2 regions of the Streptomyces sp. NPDC031418 genome follow, and region 2 is predicted to be linked to the other one. Evidence: riboswitches for the same ligand, from Rfam matches in the RefSeq annotation. Region 2 holds a riboswitch; the other holds the start of a gene.
The links. A riboswitch is a leader RNA that binds a small molecule or an ion and turns the genes downstream of it on or off. The one in region 2 is predicted to bind glycine.
Positions count from the first base shown of each region.

Region 1 (8,187 bases), on a different contig from region 2:
GTCCGGTGTCCGGTGTCCGGTGTCCGGTGTCCGGTGTCCGGTGTCCGGTGTCGCCAGCCTTTTATTGTAGCCAACCCCGTGCGACAGGACCGCCAACTTGCCCTGGATCAGGCCCAGTTCACCGCCGTAGCTGGCGGAGACCGCCAGGTCGAACCGGGTGGCCAGGGCCTGCTCCCAGGGCAGGACCGGGAGCCCCGCCCGGGCCAGCAGCTCGGGCACCCCGGCCAGGAACGGGGAGGAGCCGGTGCAGGTGGCGAACATCTGCACCCGGAGGTCGCCGTCGAACAGCGGGAGGACGTCCAGCAGACGCGTCGCGGACGTCACGTTGTGCACGACGAACAGGACCCGACGGCAGCGGACCCGGGTGACCCAGCGCTCGGCGTCCGCGCCCACGGGCACCCGCAGCCATCCCGCCCCGCCCGTCACTCCGGCCCCCCGCCGTCCCGGTGCCCCCGTCGTCTCAGCACTCGATGATATTGACCGCCAGCCCGCCGCGCGCCGTCTCCTTGTACTTCACCGACATGTCCGCGCCCGTGTCCTTCATGGTCTTGATGACCTTGTCCAGGGACACCTTGTGGGAGCCGTCGCCGCGCATCGCCATCTTCGCGGCCGTGACCGCCTTCACCGCGGCCATGCCGTTGCGCTCGATGCACGGGATCTGGACCAGGCCACCGACCGGGTCGCAGGTCAGGCCCAGGTTGTGTTCCATGCCGATCTCGGCCGCGTTCTCCACCTGCTCCGGGGAGCCGCCGAGCACCTCGGCGAGCGCACCGGCCGCCATGGAGCAGGCGGAGCCGACCTCGCCCTGGCAGCCGACCTCGGCGCCGGAGATGGAGGCGTTCTCCTTGAAGAGCATGCCGATCGCGCCGGCGGCGAGCAGGAAGCGGACCACGCCGTCCTCGTCGGCGCCGGGCACGAAGTCCATGTAGTAGTGCAGGACCGCCGGGATGATCCCGGCCGCGCCGTTGGTGGGGGCGGTGACCACCCGGCCGCCGGCCGCGTTCTCCTCGTTCACGGCCATCGCGTAGAGCGTGAGCCACTCCATCGCGTGCGCCAGCGGGTCGCCCTCGGCGCGCAGCTGGCGGGCCGAGACGGCGGCGCGGCGGCGGACCTTCAGCCCGCCGGGCAGGATGCCCTCGCGGCTCATGCCGCGCTGCACGCACGCGCGCATCACCCGCCAGATCTCCAGCAGGCCCGCGCGGATCTCCTCCTCCGTGCGCCAGGCCCGCTCGTTCTCCAGCATCAGCGAGGAGATCGACAGGCCGGTCTCCTTGGTGAGGCGGAGCAGCTCGTCGCCCGTGCGGAAGGGGTACTTCAGGACCGTGTCGTCCAGCTTGATCCGGTCCGCGCCGACCGCGTCCTCGTCGACCACGAAGCCGCCGCCGACCGAGTAGTACGTCTTGGTCAGCAGCTCCGCGCCGGAGGCGTCGTACGCCCACAGCGTCATGCCGTTGGCGTGGTACGGCAGCGCCTTGCGCCGGTGCAGCACGAGGTCCTGGTCGAAGTCGAAGGCGATCTCGTGCTCGCCCAGGAGCCGGATCCGGCCCTCGGCCTTGATCGCGTCCACGCGCGCGTCGGCCGTCTCCACGTCCACCGTGCGCGGCGAGTCGCCGGCCAGGCCGAGCAGGACGGCCTTCGGGGTGCCGTGGCCGTGCCCGGTCGCGCCCAGGGAGCCGTACAGCTCCGTCCGGAGGGTCGCGGTCTGTTCCAGCAGCCCTTCGTTGCGCAGCCGGCGGGCGAACATCCGCGCCGCGCGCATCGGGCCGACCGTGTGGGAGCTGGACGGGCCGATGCCGATCGAGAACAGGTCGAAGACCGAGATGGCCACGGTCACTCCTCAAAAAGCAGGGGTGGCGGGGCCCCGGGATCGCCGGGTGCCCCACCGGGGACTTGCCTGGCCGGGTCCGTGGGTCCGGACCCGGGTACTGCGGGGGCCTGAGCTACTTGTTCAGACCCGGGTACAGCGGGTGCTTGTCGGCGAGCGCCTTCACGCGCGCCTTGAGGGCCTCGGCGTCGTAGGACGGCTTCAGCGCCTCGGCGATCACATCGGCGACCTCGGCGAAGTCCTCGGCCGTGAAGCCGCGGGTCGCCAGGGCCGGCGTACCGATCCGCAGACCCGACGTGACCATCGGGGGACGCGGGTCGTTCGGGACGGCGTTGCGGTTGACCGTGATGCCGACCTCGTGCAGCCGGTCCTCGGCCTGCTGGCCGTCCAGCTCGGACTCGCGCAGGTCGACCAGGATCAGGTGCACGTCCGTGCCGCCCGACAGGACGTTCACCCCGGCCTCGCGGGCGTCCGCGGCCGTCAGGCGCTCGGCGAGGATGCGCGCACCCTCCACCGTACGCTGCTGGCGCTCCTTGAACTCCGCCGAGGCGGCGACCTTGAAGGAGACCGCCTTCGCCGCGATCACATGCTCCAGGGGACCGCCCTGGAAGCCCGGGAAGACGGAGGAGTTCAGCTTCTTCGCGAACTCCTTCTTCGCGAGGATGATGCCGCCGCGCGGGCCGCCCAGCGTCTTGTGGGTGGTCGAGGTCACGACGTCGGCGTGCTCCACCGGGTTCGGGTGCAGACCGGCCGCGACCAGGCCCGCGAAGTGGGCCATGTCGACCCACAGGTACGCCTCGACCTCGTCGGCGATCCGCCGGAACTCGGCGAAGTCCAGCCGGCGCGGGTACGCCGACCAGCCCGCGATGATCACCTTCGGGCGGTGCTCCTTGGCGAGCCGCTCGACCTCGGCCATGTCGACCAGGCCGGTCTCGGCGTCCACGTGGTAGGCGACCACGTTGAACTGCTTGCCGGAGAAGTTCAGCCGCATGCCGTGGGTCAGATGGCCGCCGTGCGCCAGGTCCAGGCCGAGGATGGTGTCCCCGGGCTGGGCGAGGGCGAACAGGGCCGCCTGGTTCGCGGAGGCGCCGGAGTGGGGCTGCACATTGGCGTACTCGGCGCCGAACAGCTCCTTGAGCCGGTCGATGGCGATCTGCTCGGCGACGTCGACGTGCTCGCAGCCGCCGTAGTAGCGCCGGCCCGGGTAGCCCTCGGCGTACTTGTTGGTCAGCACCGAGCCCTGCGCCTCCATCACCGCGAGCGGCGCGAAGTTCTCGGAGGCGATCATCTCCAGCGTGGACTGCTGGCGGCTCAGCTCGGCGTCGACCGCGGCGGCGATCTCCGGGTCCAGCTCGTGCAGGGACGTGTTCAGGACGGTCATCGGGGTACGACTCCTCAGCCGGCGGTGAAGGCGGTGTACTCGTCGGCGCTCATGAGGGCCTCGGGCTCGTCCGTCACACGCACCTTGAACAGCCAGCCGCCCTCGAAGGGAGCGGAGTTCACCAGCGACGGGTCGTCCACGACGTCCTGGTTGATCGCGGCGACCTCACCGGTGACCGGGGCGTACAGGTCGGAGACCGACTTGGTCGACTCCAGCTCGCCGCAGGACTCGCCCGCGGTCACGGTGTCACCGACGGCCGGGAGCTGGACGAAGACCACGTCGCCGAGCGCGTTGGCCGCGTGCTCGGTGATGCCGACCGTCGAGACGCCGTCCTCGGCGTCCGACAGCCACTCGTGCTCCTTGCTGTAGCGAAGCTGCTGGGGGTTGCTCATGGCCTGAATTCTCCTGTACATGCGGGAGTGCTGATGAAGGGGGGGACTGCCGGACCTGGTGCCGGGCGGGGAAATGTGCGCAGGGTCACGTCAGGGGGACGTGCCGAGGCCCAGTGTCTACTTCTGCCGCTTGTAGAAGGGCAGAGCCACGACCTCGTACGGCTCGTGGGTGCCCCGGATGTCCACGCCGACGCCCGGGGTGCCCGGCGCCGCGTGCGCCGCGTCGACGTAGGCCATGGCGATCGGCTTGCCGAGGGTGGGGGAGGGGGCGCCGGAGGTGACCTCGCCGATCACCTCGCCGCCGGAGACGACGGCGTATCCGGCGCGCGGCACCCGGCGGCCCTCGGCGACCAGGCCGACGAGCACCCGGGGCGGGTTCTGCTCGGCGCGGGCGGCGGCCTCGGTGAGCGCCTCGCGCCCGACGAAGTCACCCTCCTTCTCGAACTTCACCACCCGGCCGAGCCCGGCGTCGAAGGGGGTGAGGGCGGTGGTCAGCTCGTGCCCGTACAGCGGCATGCCCGCCTCCAGGCGCAGGGTGTCCCGGCAGGACAGACCGCACGGCACCAGGCCGGCGCCCTCGCCCGCCTTGGTCAGCGCCTGCCACAGCTCGACGGCGTGCTCCGGCTTCACGAACAGCTCGAAGCCGTCCTCGCCGGTGTAGCCGGTGCGGGCGATCAGGGCGGGGACGCCGGCGACGGTGCCGGGCAGGCCGGCGTAGTACTTCAGGCCGTCGAGGTCGGCGTCGGTCAGCGACGTCAGGATGCCGGGGGACTCCGGGCCCTGGACGGCGATCAGCGCGTAGGCGTCCCGGTCGTCGCGCACCTCGGCGTCGAACCCGGCGGCCCGCTCGGTCAGCGCGTCCAGCACCACCTGGGCGTTGGAGGCGTTGGCCACGACCATGTACTCGGTCTCGGCGAGCCGGTAGACGATCAGGTCGTCCAGGATGCCGCCGTCGGCCTGGCAGATCATGGTGTAGCGGGCGCGGCCGACGCCGACGGAGGCGATGTTGCCGACCAGGGCGAAGTTCAGCAGGGCGGCCGCCTGCGGGCCGGTCACGGTGATCTCGCCCATGTGGGAGAGGTCGAAGAGGCCGGCCTTGGTGCGTACGGCGAGGTGCTCGTCGCGCTCGGAGCCGTAGCGCAGGGGCATGTCCCAGCCGGCGAAGTCGGTCATCGTCGCACCGAGCGCGCGATGCACGGCATCCAGCGCGGTGTGACGGAGTTCAGTGCTGCTCATCGGTCGGTCGTCTCCCAGGGCACACGGACGGGGCGAGGAACGTTCCTCCCCATCTGTCATCGGAACCTGAGAGGTTCGCCACGACCGCCACCGGGACGATCAGGGCTTGCACCTTGGGTGGAGCCACTGACACAGCGGCCCGCTTTTCAGATGTGCCTCGCCCGCGCGGTAACGGGGCCTGAGAGATTCAAGGGAGGGACTTGCTCCTTCGGCGCCCCAGCGGCGACGGCTGGGGACTCTCCCGCGCGGATTCAAGCGGCCGGTATGCAGTTGGCGCGCACATCATTGCACGGCGCGGCCGCTTTTGTAACCGACCTGTGGCAGCACCCGGACCCGCCCGCCACCACCGCCTATTACCTTCTCTTTACGGTCGACGGGAAAGAAGTTGACCGAGTCGACAGGGGAGGACGATCACGGTGAACAGGACCCCCGCGTACGCCACCGGCGTCATGGTGCCGCGGCAGCGGACCAGCGCCACCATCCGCGCCGTGCGCGATCTGCGCGACCGCGCCGGCCGCACCCCGCGCACCCTGCTCTTCGGACCCCGTGACGTGGTGGTGCTCACCGGCCTGCCCGGCAGCGGCAAGTCCACCCTCATGCACCGCACGGTCACCGGCCGCCGCATCGACTCGCAGGACACCCGCGACCGCTTCGCCGCCCGGCTGCCCCGCGGCCTCCCCTACGCCCTCTACCGCCCCCTGGTCCGCCTCGCCCACTACGCGGCGCTGCGCCGCGCCCTGCGCACCGGCGAGGGCGTCGTCGTGCACGACTGCGGCACCCAGGCCTGGGTGCGGAGCTGGCTCGCCCGGGAGGCCCGCCGCCGCGGCGGCACCCTGCATCTGCTGCTGCTCGACGTCGACCCCGCGACGGCCCGCGCGGGCCAGCGCGAGCGCGGCCGGGGCGTCTCCCGCTACGCCTTCCGCCGTCACCGCCGCACGACGGCCCGCCTGCTCGACGCGATCGAACGCGGCCAGCTCCCCACCGGCTGCACCACAGCCCTCCTCCTGGACCGCCCCGCGGCAAACACCCTGCACACCCTCTCCTTCACCCCCTGACCTGGCGCCGGACCGGGCGGCTGCGGGCGGGCACCCGCGCGTGGGCTTCACCGGCTGGCGTCGGGCCGGATGGGGGCGGACGCGCACGGTCGTGGTTGGTCTTCGCGGGCGGGGGCCGGGCCGGATGGCCGCGGGCACGCACCCGCGCCGCGTGGCCTTTGCCGGTTGGGCCGGGCTGGACGGCTGGGGGCGCCGTGCGTCGCGTGGCCTTCACCGGCTGACGCTGGACCGGGCGGCTGCGGGCGGGCACCCGCGCGTGGGCTTCACCGGCTGGCGCCGGGCCGGATGGGGGCGGACGCGCACGGTCGTGGTTGGTCTTCGCGGGCGGGGGCCGGGCCGGATAGCCGCGGGCACGCATCCGCGCCGCTTGGCCTTTGCCGGTTGGGCCGGGCTGGACGGCTGGGGGCGCCGTGCGTCGCGTGGCCTGCACCGGCTGACGCTGGACCGGGCGGCTGCGGGCGGGCACCCTGCTTGTCCTTCACTGGCTGGCGCCGGGTCGGACGGCTGCGGGTGCCGTGTGCTGCTTGGCCTTCACCGCTCGATGCCGGCCCGGACGGCTGCGGGCGCGCTCCCGGCTCAGCCTTCACCGGCTGGCGCCGGCCCGGCTGGGGGGGGGGCATGCAACCGCCCCGCGTACCCTTCACCGGCTGGCGCCGGGCGGACGGCCGGGGGTGGTGTACCCGCTAGCCTTCATGCACACAGCAGTGGTTCCCAGCAGGCGGTAGGCAGATGGACTTCCCGGCGGATCTGCCCGCGGACATTCCCGCGGGCTTCCCGGCTCAGGCGCACCCCCACCCGCACGGCGGTTGGCCCGGCAACGAACTCGAGGAGGTGCTGTCGGCCTCCCTCGGGATCCCCGCGGCGGCCGGCCGGATCGTGGAGGTGCTCGGCCGCAGCTTCCTGTGGATCCCGCTGCCCTCCGGCGGCGGCCCGGACAGCGGCCCGCTGGATCTGCCCACGACCGAGATCGCGGGCCAGGTGTACGTCCCGGTGTTCAGCTCGGAGGAACAGTTCCGCCAGGTCGTCGGCTCCCACATGGGGTACACCATCGCCCCCGCCGTGGAGTTCGCCCGCGGACTGCCCCCGCAGGTCGGCATCGTGGTGAACCCCGACGGGGTGGTCGGCATCCCGCTGCCGCCGCAGGCGGTGGCCGAGCTGTGCCGCAGCGGCCGTACCCCGCTCGACGGCCCCGCCGCCGGCGGCCGGGTCCGGCTCTTCGAACCCGACTGGCAGGACGACCCGGTGGACTTCCTCGCCGCCGCCTCCGCCGAGTTCGCCGGGATCGGTGTCGTGCACACCGCCCGCCGCTGTCTCGCCGCGATCGAGACGGACGAACCGGTGCTTTTCGTCGGCGTGGAACTCTCCCAGTGGGAGGGCGACCTCCGCGCCCGTCCCCTGGAGGCGCTGGGCCGGGCCCTCGCCCGTGTCCCGGTCGCCTGGCCGGTCAACCTGGTCCTGCTGGACGTGACGGACGACCCCGTGGCCGAATGGCTGAAGCACCACGTCCGGCCCTTCTACCAGTACGGCCAGTAGAGACACCCGAGGGGCGTGGGGCGCGGGTGGCCACCAGGCACCCGCACCCGCGCACGCACAGGCGGCTCCGCGCCACCGGGCGCTTAAGCTGTCCCCGAACCCGGGCGCACTGAACAGAAGGGCACGACAAGGTGAGCGCGAGCCACAGCGGCAGCGTCGAGCACATGCTGCGTCAGGTCACCCCCGGCCGCTACGACGCCTACGAGGCCCTGCTCCGCGCCCTTGCCACCCCCTCCGCCGGCCAGATCTGGATGCTGCTGTGGCACGGCCAGGCCGGCTCCCCGGACGCCCAGTACGGGGACATGGAAGTCGGCGGCTTCCACTACGCCCCGTGCGTCACCTCCGCCCAGGAACTCTCGGCCAGCGGCTGGAACCGTTCCTACGAGGTCGTCGACGGCCTCGACGTCGCCCGCACCCTCTACCCGGACCACTACGGCCTCTGGCTCAACCCGCACGCCCCGGGCGGCGGCGTCGGCATCCCCTGGCTGGATCTGCGCCGTATCGCCACCGGCCTGGACCGGCAGCCCGCGGGACCCCTCCGGCTGTCCGAACCCGGCATCGAGATCCCACAGTTCTACGCGCTGCTCGCGCAGAACGCCCACCGCACCCCCGCGCTGCGCACCCTGCGCCGCGCCTGGGTGCAGCCGGCGCTCGGAGCGCCGTACCTCGCCATCGGTCTGGACGTCTACGACACCTCGCCCGCCGCGGTCGACTCGGTGCGCGCGATGATGCAGCAGTCCGTCGGCGCCGTCCCGGAAGGGCTGC
Region 1 covers NZ_JBVIJC010000001.1:177,526-185,712, forward strand. The annotation lists gene ACZ5CZ_RS00790 (L-serine ammonia-lyase) at 461-1,828, opposite strand; gene glyA (serine hydroxymethyltransferase) at 1,941-3,206, opposite strand; gene gcvH (glycine cleavage system protein GcvH) at 3,221-3,598, opposite strand; gene gcvT (glycine cleavage system aminomethyltransferase GcvT) at 3,716-4,834, opposite strand; glycine riboswitch at 4,878-4,990, opposite strand; glycine riboswitch at 4,991-5,088, opposite strand; gene ACZ5CZ_RS00810 (AAA family ATPase) at 5,284-5,889, shown strand; gene ACZ5CZ_RS00815 (enhanced serine sensitivity protein SseB) at 6,619-7,422, shown strand; gene ACZ5CZ_RS00820 (enhanced serine sensitivity protein SseB C-terminal domain-containing protein) at 7,587-8,187, shown strand, end outside.
Region 1: linked by a shared signal. The riboswitch ahead of gcvT (glycine cleavage system aminomethyltransferase GcvT) and the one ahead of gcvP (aminomethyl-transferring glycine dehydrogenase) in region 2 are both predicted to bind glycine.

Region 2 (8,187 bases):
CCCGGCTGCTGCTCCTGGACGAGCCGCTGGCCGCCCTGGACGCCCGCACCCGGCTGGAGGTCCGCGCCCAGCTGCGCCGCCACCTCGCCGAGTTCGAGGCCGTCGCCGTACTGGTCACCCACGACCCGCTGGACGCCATGGTGCTCGCCGACCGGCTGGTGGTCGTGGAGCACGGCCGCGTCGTACAGGAGGGCGGCCCCACCGACATCGCCCGCCACCCGCGCACGGACTACATCGCCCAGCTGGTCGGCCTCAACCTCTACCGCGGCCGGGCGGACGGGCACACGGTACGACTGGACGCCGGGCCCTCCATCACCACCACCGAGACACTGTCCGGACCGGCCTTCGTCGCCTTCCCGCCGTCCGCCGTGACCCTCTTCCGGGACCGGCCCACGGCCTCCAGCGCCCGCAACCTGTGGCGCTGCGAGGTGGCCGGCCTGGAGACCCACGGCGACCAGATCCGCGCCGATCTGACCGGGGAACTCCCGCTCGCCGCCGACCTGACCACGGTCGCCGCCGCGGAGCTGGACCTGCACCCGGGTGCACCGGTCTGGGCGACAGTCAAAGCGACGCAGACCCACGCGTACCCGGCCTGAACCCCCACCCGCACTACCGTCGGGCCATGACTCTGAGCATCCGCAACCAGCTCCCCGGCACCATCACCGCCGTACACCCCGGCGAGGCCATGGCCACCGTGAAGCTCCGCCTGGACGGCGGCCAGGACCTCACCGCGGCGATCACCCTGGAGGCCGCCCGGGACCTCGGCCTCGCCGAGGGCACCGCGGTACGGGCGCTGGTGAAGGCCACCGAGGTGGCTCTCGCCACCGACCCGGTGGGCCGCGTGTCCATCCGCAACCAGCTGCCGGGCACCGTCACGGACCTGGCCGCCGGCGCCGCGATGGCCACCGTCAAGATCGCCATCGAGGGCGGCGAGCTGACCTCGGCCGTCACCCGCGAGTCCGTCACCGCCCTGGGCCTCGCCACCGGCTCCTCCGTCGTCGCCCTGATCAAGTCGACCGAGGTGTCCCTGGCGACGGCCTGACCCGCCCCCGGACACGGCGAGGGCCCCGCCCGGCACCAGCCGGACGGGGCCCTCGGCCTCGGCTCGCTCAGTCCTCGTACGCGTCCAGCGGCGGGCAGGAGCACACCAGGTTGCGGTCGCCGAAGGCCTGGTCGATACGGCGCACCGGCGGCCAGTACTTGTCGGCGGCCGAGACACCGGCCGGGAAGACGGCCTCCTCGCGGCTGTAGGCGTGCGCCCACTCACCGCCGAGCGCGGCGGCGGTGTGCGGGGCGCCCCGGAGCGGGTTGTCCTCCGCGGGCCACTCGCCGGAGCCCACCTTCTCGATCTCCGCGCGGATGGCGATCATCGCGTCGCAGAAACGGTCCAGCTCGGTGAGGTCCTCGGACTCGGTCGGCTCGATCATCAGGGTGCCGGCGACCGGGAACGACATGGTCGGCGCGTGGAAGCCGTAGTCGATGAGGCGCTTGGCGACATCGTCGACGCTCACACCGGTCGCCTTGGTCAGCGGCCGCAGGTCGATGATGCACTCGTGCGCGACCAGACCGCCGGGGCCGGTGTACAGCACCGGGTAGTGCGGCTCCAGGCGCTTGGCGACGTAGTTCGCCGACAGCACGGCCACCTGGGTGGCCCGCTTCAGCCCCTCGCCGCCCATCAGGCGGACGTACGCCCAGGAGATCGGCAGGATGCCCGCCGAGCCCCACGGAGCGGCCGAGATCGGACCGACCCCGGTCTCCGGGCCGGCGGCCGGCTGGAGCGGGTGGTTCGGCAGGTACGGCGCCAGGTGCGACCGTACGGCCACCGGGCCGACGCCCGGACCGCCGCCGCCGTGCGGGATGCAGAAGGTCTTGTGCAGGTTCAGGTGGGAGACGTCACCGCCGAAGTGGCCCGGCTTGGCGAGGCCGACCAGCGCGTTGAGGTTGGCGCCGTCGACGTACACCTGGCCGCCCGCCTCATGGACCTGGGCGCAGATGTCGGCGACGTGCTCCTCGAACACACCGTGCGTGGACGGGTAGGTGATCATCAGCACGGCCAGCTCGTCGCGGTGCTGCTCGATCTTGGCGCGCAGATCGTCGACGTCGATCTCGCCGTCCTCGGCGGTCTTCACGACGACGACCTTCATGCCGGCCATCACGGCGCTGGCGGCGTTCGTGCCGTGCGCCGAGGACGGGATCAGGCAGACGGTCCGCTGCTCGTCACCGTTGGCCCGGTGGTAGCCGCGCACGGCGAGCAGGCCGGCCAGCTCGCCCTGCGAACCGGCGTTCGGCTGGAGCGAGACCTTGTCGTACCCCGTCACCTCGGCGAGACGGTCCTCCAGCTCACGGATGAGCGTGAGGTAGCCCTCCGCCTGCTCGGCCGGGGCGAAGGGGTGCAGCTGGCCGAACTCGGGCCAGGTGACCGGCTCCATCTCGGTGGTCGCGTTGAGCTTCATGGTGCAGGAGCCCAGCGGGATCATGCCACGGTCGAGCGCGTAGTCGCGGTCGGCCAGCTTGCGCAGGTAGCGCAGCATCGCAGTCTCGGAGCGGTGCTGGTGGAAGACCGGGTGGGCCAGGTAGTCGTCGGTGCGCAGCAGCGCCTCGGGCAGGGCCTCGCCGGCGGCCGCGTCCAGCGCCTCGATGTCGCCCTCGACGCCGAAGGCGGAGAAGACGGCGGCGAGCTGGGCTCGGTTGGTGGTCTCGTCGCAAGCCAGGGAGACATGGTCGGCATCGACCAGACGCAGGTTGACGCCGCCCGCGCGGGCGGCGGCGACGATCTCGGCGGCCTTGCCGGGCACGCGCGCGGTGAGGGTGTCGAAGAAGGCGCCCTGGACCAGCTCGACCCCGCCGGCCGTCAGCCCGGCGGCGAGGACGGAGGCGTAGCGGTGCGTGCGCCGTGCGATGGTCCGCAGCCCCTCCGGCCCGTGGTACACGGCGTACATGCCCGCCATGACCGCGAGCAGCACCTGCGCGGTGCAGATGTTGCTGGTGGCCTTCTCCCGGCGGATGTGCTGCTCACGGGTCTGCAACGCGAGCCGGTAGGCCTTGTTCCCGTCGGCGTCGACGGACACGCCCACCAGCCGGCCCGGCAGGCTGCGGGCGAACTTCTCGCGCACGGCCATGTAGCCGGCGTGCGGGCCGCCGAAGCCCATCGGCACACCGAAGCGCTGGGTGGTGCCGACGGCGATGTCCGCGCCCAGCTCACCCGGCGAGGTCAGCAGGGTCAGGGCGAGCAGGTCGGCGGCGACGGTGACCAGCGCGCCCAGCTCGTGCGCCTGGTCGATGACCGGCTTGATGTCCCGTACGGCACCGGAGGCGCCCGGGTACTGGACCAGCACGCCGTTGATCTCGCGGGCGGCGAGGTCGGCCGGGATGCCCTCGCTGAGGTCGGCGACGACGACCTCGACGCCGGTCGGCTCGGCACGGGTCTCGATGACGGCGATCGTCTGCGGCAGCGCGTCCGCGTCGACGAGGAAGAGACCCTTCTTGTTCTTGCCCATCCGCAGCGACAGCGCCATGGCCTCGGCGGCGGCCGTGCCCTCGTCGAGGAGCGAGGCGCCGGAGGTCGGCAGGCCGGTCAGCTCCGCGACCATGGTCTGGAAGTTCAGCAGGGCCTCGAGGCGCCCCTGGGAGATCTCCGGCTGGTACGGCGTGTAGGCCGTGTACCAGGCCGGGTTCTCCATGACGTTGCGGAGGATGACGGGCGGCGTGAAGGTGCCGTAGTACCCCAGGCCGATCATCGATCCGAGCACCTGGTTGCGGTCCGCCAGGGAGCGCAGCTCGGCGAGCACCTCCGCCTCGGTGCGGGCACCCGGCAGATCGAGCGCGTCGGCGTTCTTGATCACATCCGGGACCGCGGCGGCGGTCAGCTCGTCCAGCGAGCCGTAGCCCACCTGCGCGAGCATCTTGGCCCGCGCCTCCTGGTCGGGCCCGATGTGGCGCTGCTCGAAGGGGATGCCCGCTTCGAGTGCGGAGAGCGGAATGCGATGGGCGGTCATGGCGGAGGCCTCCTGGTCTGACGCGACCTTCGAGGGCACCACGGCGCGGGTGCCCGGACGGCCTCCCCCTCTGTCATCTCAACCTGAGAGTTTCACCGGGCACGCCCGGTTTTCACCGTCGGTGAGAGCGGAAGCCGTCGACACCCGCCCTGCTTTCCAGAGTGACCTCGTCCGTGCGGTACGTGAGCCTGAGAGATTCCGGGGAGGATTTGCTCCTTCGGCGCCTCCGACGTGGTCGGAGGACTCTCCCGCACGGGGTCAGCAGCCGCTGTCAGCCTACCAGCGAGGTCAACGCCTGGGCCCTCGAGTGGCCGCCTCGTTGAATGTGCTCTTTTGTAGTGCTTACGGATGAGTTGCGACCAAGTGGAGGGAGAGGGACCGTGCAGACCGACATCGATCCGCGCAACCTGATCGGCCGCAAGGCGTTCGACCGCGATGGCACCAAGATCGGCACCATTGACGAGGTCTACCTCGACGATGCGACGGGCGTGCCCGAGTGGGCGGCCATACGCACCGGCCTGTTCTCCCGGGACGCCTTCGTCCCTCTGGAACCGAGCGAACTGGTCGACGGCTCCCTCCGGGTCCCCTTCGAGCGCGCCCTGATCAGGGACGCCCCCGACTTCGGGGTGGGCCGCCATCTCTCCCCCGAGCAGGAACTCCAGCTCTACCACCACTACGGCCTCGACACATCGCCGCACCCCCCACTTCCGGACCACGACTTCGGCAAGCTGGCGGGCACGGAGGAAACCTGACCCGCCCCACGAAGCCTTGATCCCACCCCGTCCTCGAACTCACCCGGAACCGGGCTGGACCCCGGCCGGACCTACGGGCTGCCGGGTTCCGGGGTCCGGCGCGGAGCCGGCCCGATGGCCACCGTCCGCCGCCGGGACCCCGGCGGGCGGGTCGGCGACGCCCAGCACCAGCGGCAACGGCTCCACCGCCTCCAGTGCGGCGTCCCCGACGAGGAAGGTCCGCACCCGCCCCGGCTCGGACTGCGGCGTCTCGAACCGCACGGTGACCCGCCCCACCCCGCTGCCCTGCACCCAGCCGTACCCGTACTCCGCGTGCCGCACGTCCTGCCCCGGCCGCCACAGCCGCTCCGCGGGCTCCGCGCCCCGCTCCGCCCCCTCGGTCTCCGCCTCGGCCTCGGCACCGTCCGCCTCCCCCTCTTCCTGCCGCTCGCCCTCCTCCGCGGCCCACGCCGCCTGCGCGAACAGATCCTCCTGCGTGTAGTCGGCCAGCCCCGACACGCCCACCCCGAGCAGCCGCACCCCGCCCGTGGTGTCCACCGAGTCCAGCAACCGCGCGGCCGCCTCCCGCACCACCGCCGGATCGTCCGTGGGCCCGCGCAGCGTCTCCGAGCGGGTCAGCGTCGAGAAGTCGTACCGCCGCACCTTCAGCACGATGGTCCGCCCGGACAGCCCGGCCCCGCGCAGCCGCCCCACGCACCGGTCGGCGAGCCGCCGTACCTCCAGACCGATCCGCAGGCGGTCGTGGATGTCGACGTCGTAGGTGTCCTCGACCGACACCGACTTGGCCTCGCGCTCGGCCACCACGGGCCGCTCGTCATGGGCCAGCGCCATCGCGTACAACGCCTGCCCGTGCGCCTTGCCGAGCAGCCGGACGAGTTCGTCCTCGCCCGCCTCCGCCAGCTCCTCGACGGTGGTGATCCCGGCCCGCCGCAGATGGTCTCCGGTGGCCGGCCCCACCCCCGGCAGGGTGCGCACCGGCATGGGCCCCAGCAGTTCCCGCTCGGTGCCCGGCTCGATCACCACCAGTCCGTCCGGCTTGGCCTGCTCGGAGGCGATCTTCGCGAGCATCTTGGACGCGGCGAGCCCGACCGACCCCGTGAGCCCGGTGACCGCCTTGATGTCGCTGCGCAGTCTGATCCCGGTCAGCCGCGCCGACTCCTCGTCCCAGGCCGCTCCCCCGGCCTCCAGGTCCACGAACGCCTCGTCCAGGCTCAGCGGCTCCACCAGCGGGGACAGCTCCCGCAGCAGCGCCATCACCTGCTCGCTGACCGACCGGTACAGGGAGAAGCGCGGCACCAGATACGCCGCGTTGGGCGCCAGCCGGCGCGCCTGGGCCATGGGCATCGCCGAGTGCACCCCGAGGACCCGCGCCTCGTACGACGCCGTGGCCACCACACCGCGCGGGCCGAGCCCGCCCACGACGACCGCCTTCCCGCGCAGGCTCGGCTTGGATGCCTGTTCCACGGAGGCGTAGAAGGCATCCATGTCGAGATGCAGGATGGTGGGCGCGTTTCTCACATCTCCGATGCTGCACCACGCCACTGACAATGCCCGCGGACCGGGACCGGAGCCCCGGCCGACCGGGCCGTCAGACCGCCCGGTTGCGCCGCCGTGCCAGCTCGTCCGCGGGGTTGTGCCCGACGAGGGTCTCACCGGTGTCGATGCGCTCTCCGTGCAGCTGGGAGAGCGCGCTTTCCACGTCCCGCCACACCACTCCGACGGCGATGCCGAAGATGCCCTGACCGCCCTGGAGCAGGGCGTGGACCTCGTCCGGCGAGGTGCACTCGTACACCGTGGCGCCGTCGCTCATCAGGGTCATCCGCTCCAGATCACGGAAACCGCGTTCTCTGAGGTGCTGGACGGCCGAGCGGATGTTCTGGAGCGACACACCGGTGTCCAGAAAGCGCTTGACGATCTTCAGCACGACGACGTCACGGAAGCTGTACAGCCGCTGCGTGCCGGACCCGTACGCGGGCCGCACACTGGGCTCGACCAGGCCGGTGCGGGCCCAGTAGTCGAGCTGCCGGTAGGTGATGCCGGCGGCCGCGCAGGCGGTGGGCCCGCGGTAACCGATCTGCTCGGACGTCATGGCCGCCACCCCTTTGCCGTCCGGCACCACCGTCGGCCGCTGCGGGGCGTGCTCGACCGCGCTGCCGGCATGGGGGTACCCCCTGTCCGAACACAGCTGAGAACCGGGGGGAGGGTACGGACCGCTCTCCCCGAAACCGCGTCCGGGGGCACCCCCAGCCGTACCGTCGCCGCTCGTTCTCACGCCGACCTCCGTCCTTGACCTGCCTTCTCGACGGTAGGCAGTCACCAGGGGTGCGTCAACGATCGCCACACTCGGCACGCCGAGTGATAATCACCCTAGGAGTGGTTTCCCGTGTCCCACCGCGGGGAAAGGCTAGCCGAATGCGCTCACGGGAAGCCGTAGGACGCTCTCAAGGGCCGGTGGCAATTGCCCACCGGCCTGGCCGTACGAAGCCACCGCCGGCCGGCACGCGCCGCCAGCGGTCACCGCTTCCGGCGCCTCACTGGCTGCTGGTACCGAAGTCCTCGGGCGAGATCTGGTCGAGGAACTCGCGGAACTTCTCCACCTCGTCCTCCTGCTCGTCCGGGATGGCGATACCCGCGTCGTCCAGCACCGTGTCACTTCCGTAGATCGGCGTTCCGGTGCGCAGGGCCAGCGCTATGGCATCGGAGGGACGGGCGCTGACCTCGACCCCGCTGGCAAAGACCAGCTCCGCGTAGAAGACGCCTTCCCGCAGGTCGGTGATGCGTACTTCGGTCAGCTCCTGGCCGACGGCCTCCAGCACGTCCTTGAAAAGGTCGTGGGTCAGCGGTCGGGCGGGGGCCATGCCCTGCTGGGCGAAGGCGATCGCCGTCGCCTCCCCCGGTCCGATCCAGATGGGGAGGTAGCGGTCGCCCCCCACTTCGCGCAGGAGCACGATCGGCTGGTTGGAGGGCATTTCGACCCGGACACCTACGACATCGAGCTCGTTCACACAGCAACCCTAGGCCGTGCTCGGGACGTTTGGGTAGTCGGGCCGGGAACAGGTGCCCGATCCGGTCGCCCCGGACCCCGCCCGGTCAGGGCAGCCGGATCCCGAGCGCGGTCTTCACCAGAGCCGCGTGCAGCTTCACCGTGAGCGCCGCCAGCTCCTTGGTACGGGCCTCGGCGAGCGCCCTGGTCTGCGGGTTGCGGTGGCGCTTGAGCGGGGCCACCACCTGGTCCACCAGGCCGGCCTCGCGATCGGCCGCCGCCTTCATCACCCTAAGGTGGCGCGGCTCGATCCCGAATCCGCCCAGCTCGGCGATGAGGGACGCCACGGTGACCGCCTCCGCGTCGTAGACGCCCTCCTCCAGCGGAGCGATGAGCCCGTAGGACTCCCACTCCTTCAGCGCGCCCTCGTCGATGTCGGCGGCCGCCAGCAGCTCCG
Region 2 covers NZ_JBVIJC010000012.1:307,556-315,742, forward strand. The annotation lists gene ACZ5CZ_RS20480 (ABC transporter ATP-binding protein) at 1-596, shown strand, start outside; gene ACZ5CZ_RS20485 (TOBE domain-containing protein) at 623-1,042, shown strand; gene gcvP (aminomethyl-transferring glycine dehydrogenase) at 1,110-3,995, opposite strand; glycine riboswitch at 4,162-4,256, opposite strand; gene ACZ5CZ_RS20495 (PRC-barrel domain-containing protein) at 4,376-4,747, shown strand; partial or broken gene ACZ5CZ_RS20500 (DNA polymerase IV) at 4,669-6,265, opposite strand; gene ACZ5CZ_RS20505 (MerR family transcriptional regulator) at 6,336-7,019, opposite strand; gene ACZ5CZ_RS20510 (bifunctional nuclease family protein) at 7,279-7,752, opposite strand; gene ftsR (transcriptional regulator FtsR) at 7,838-8,187, opposite strand, start outside.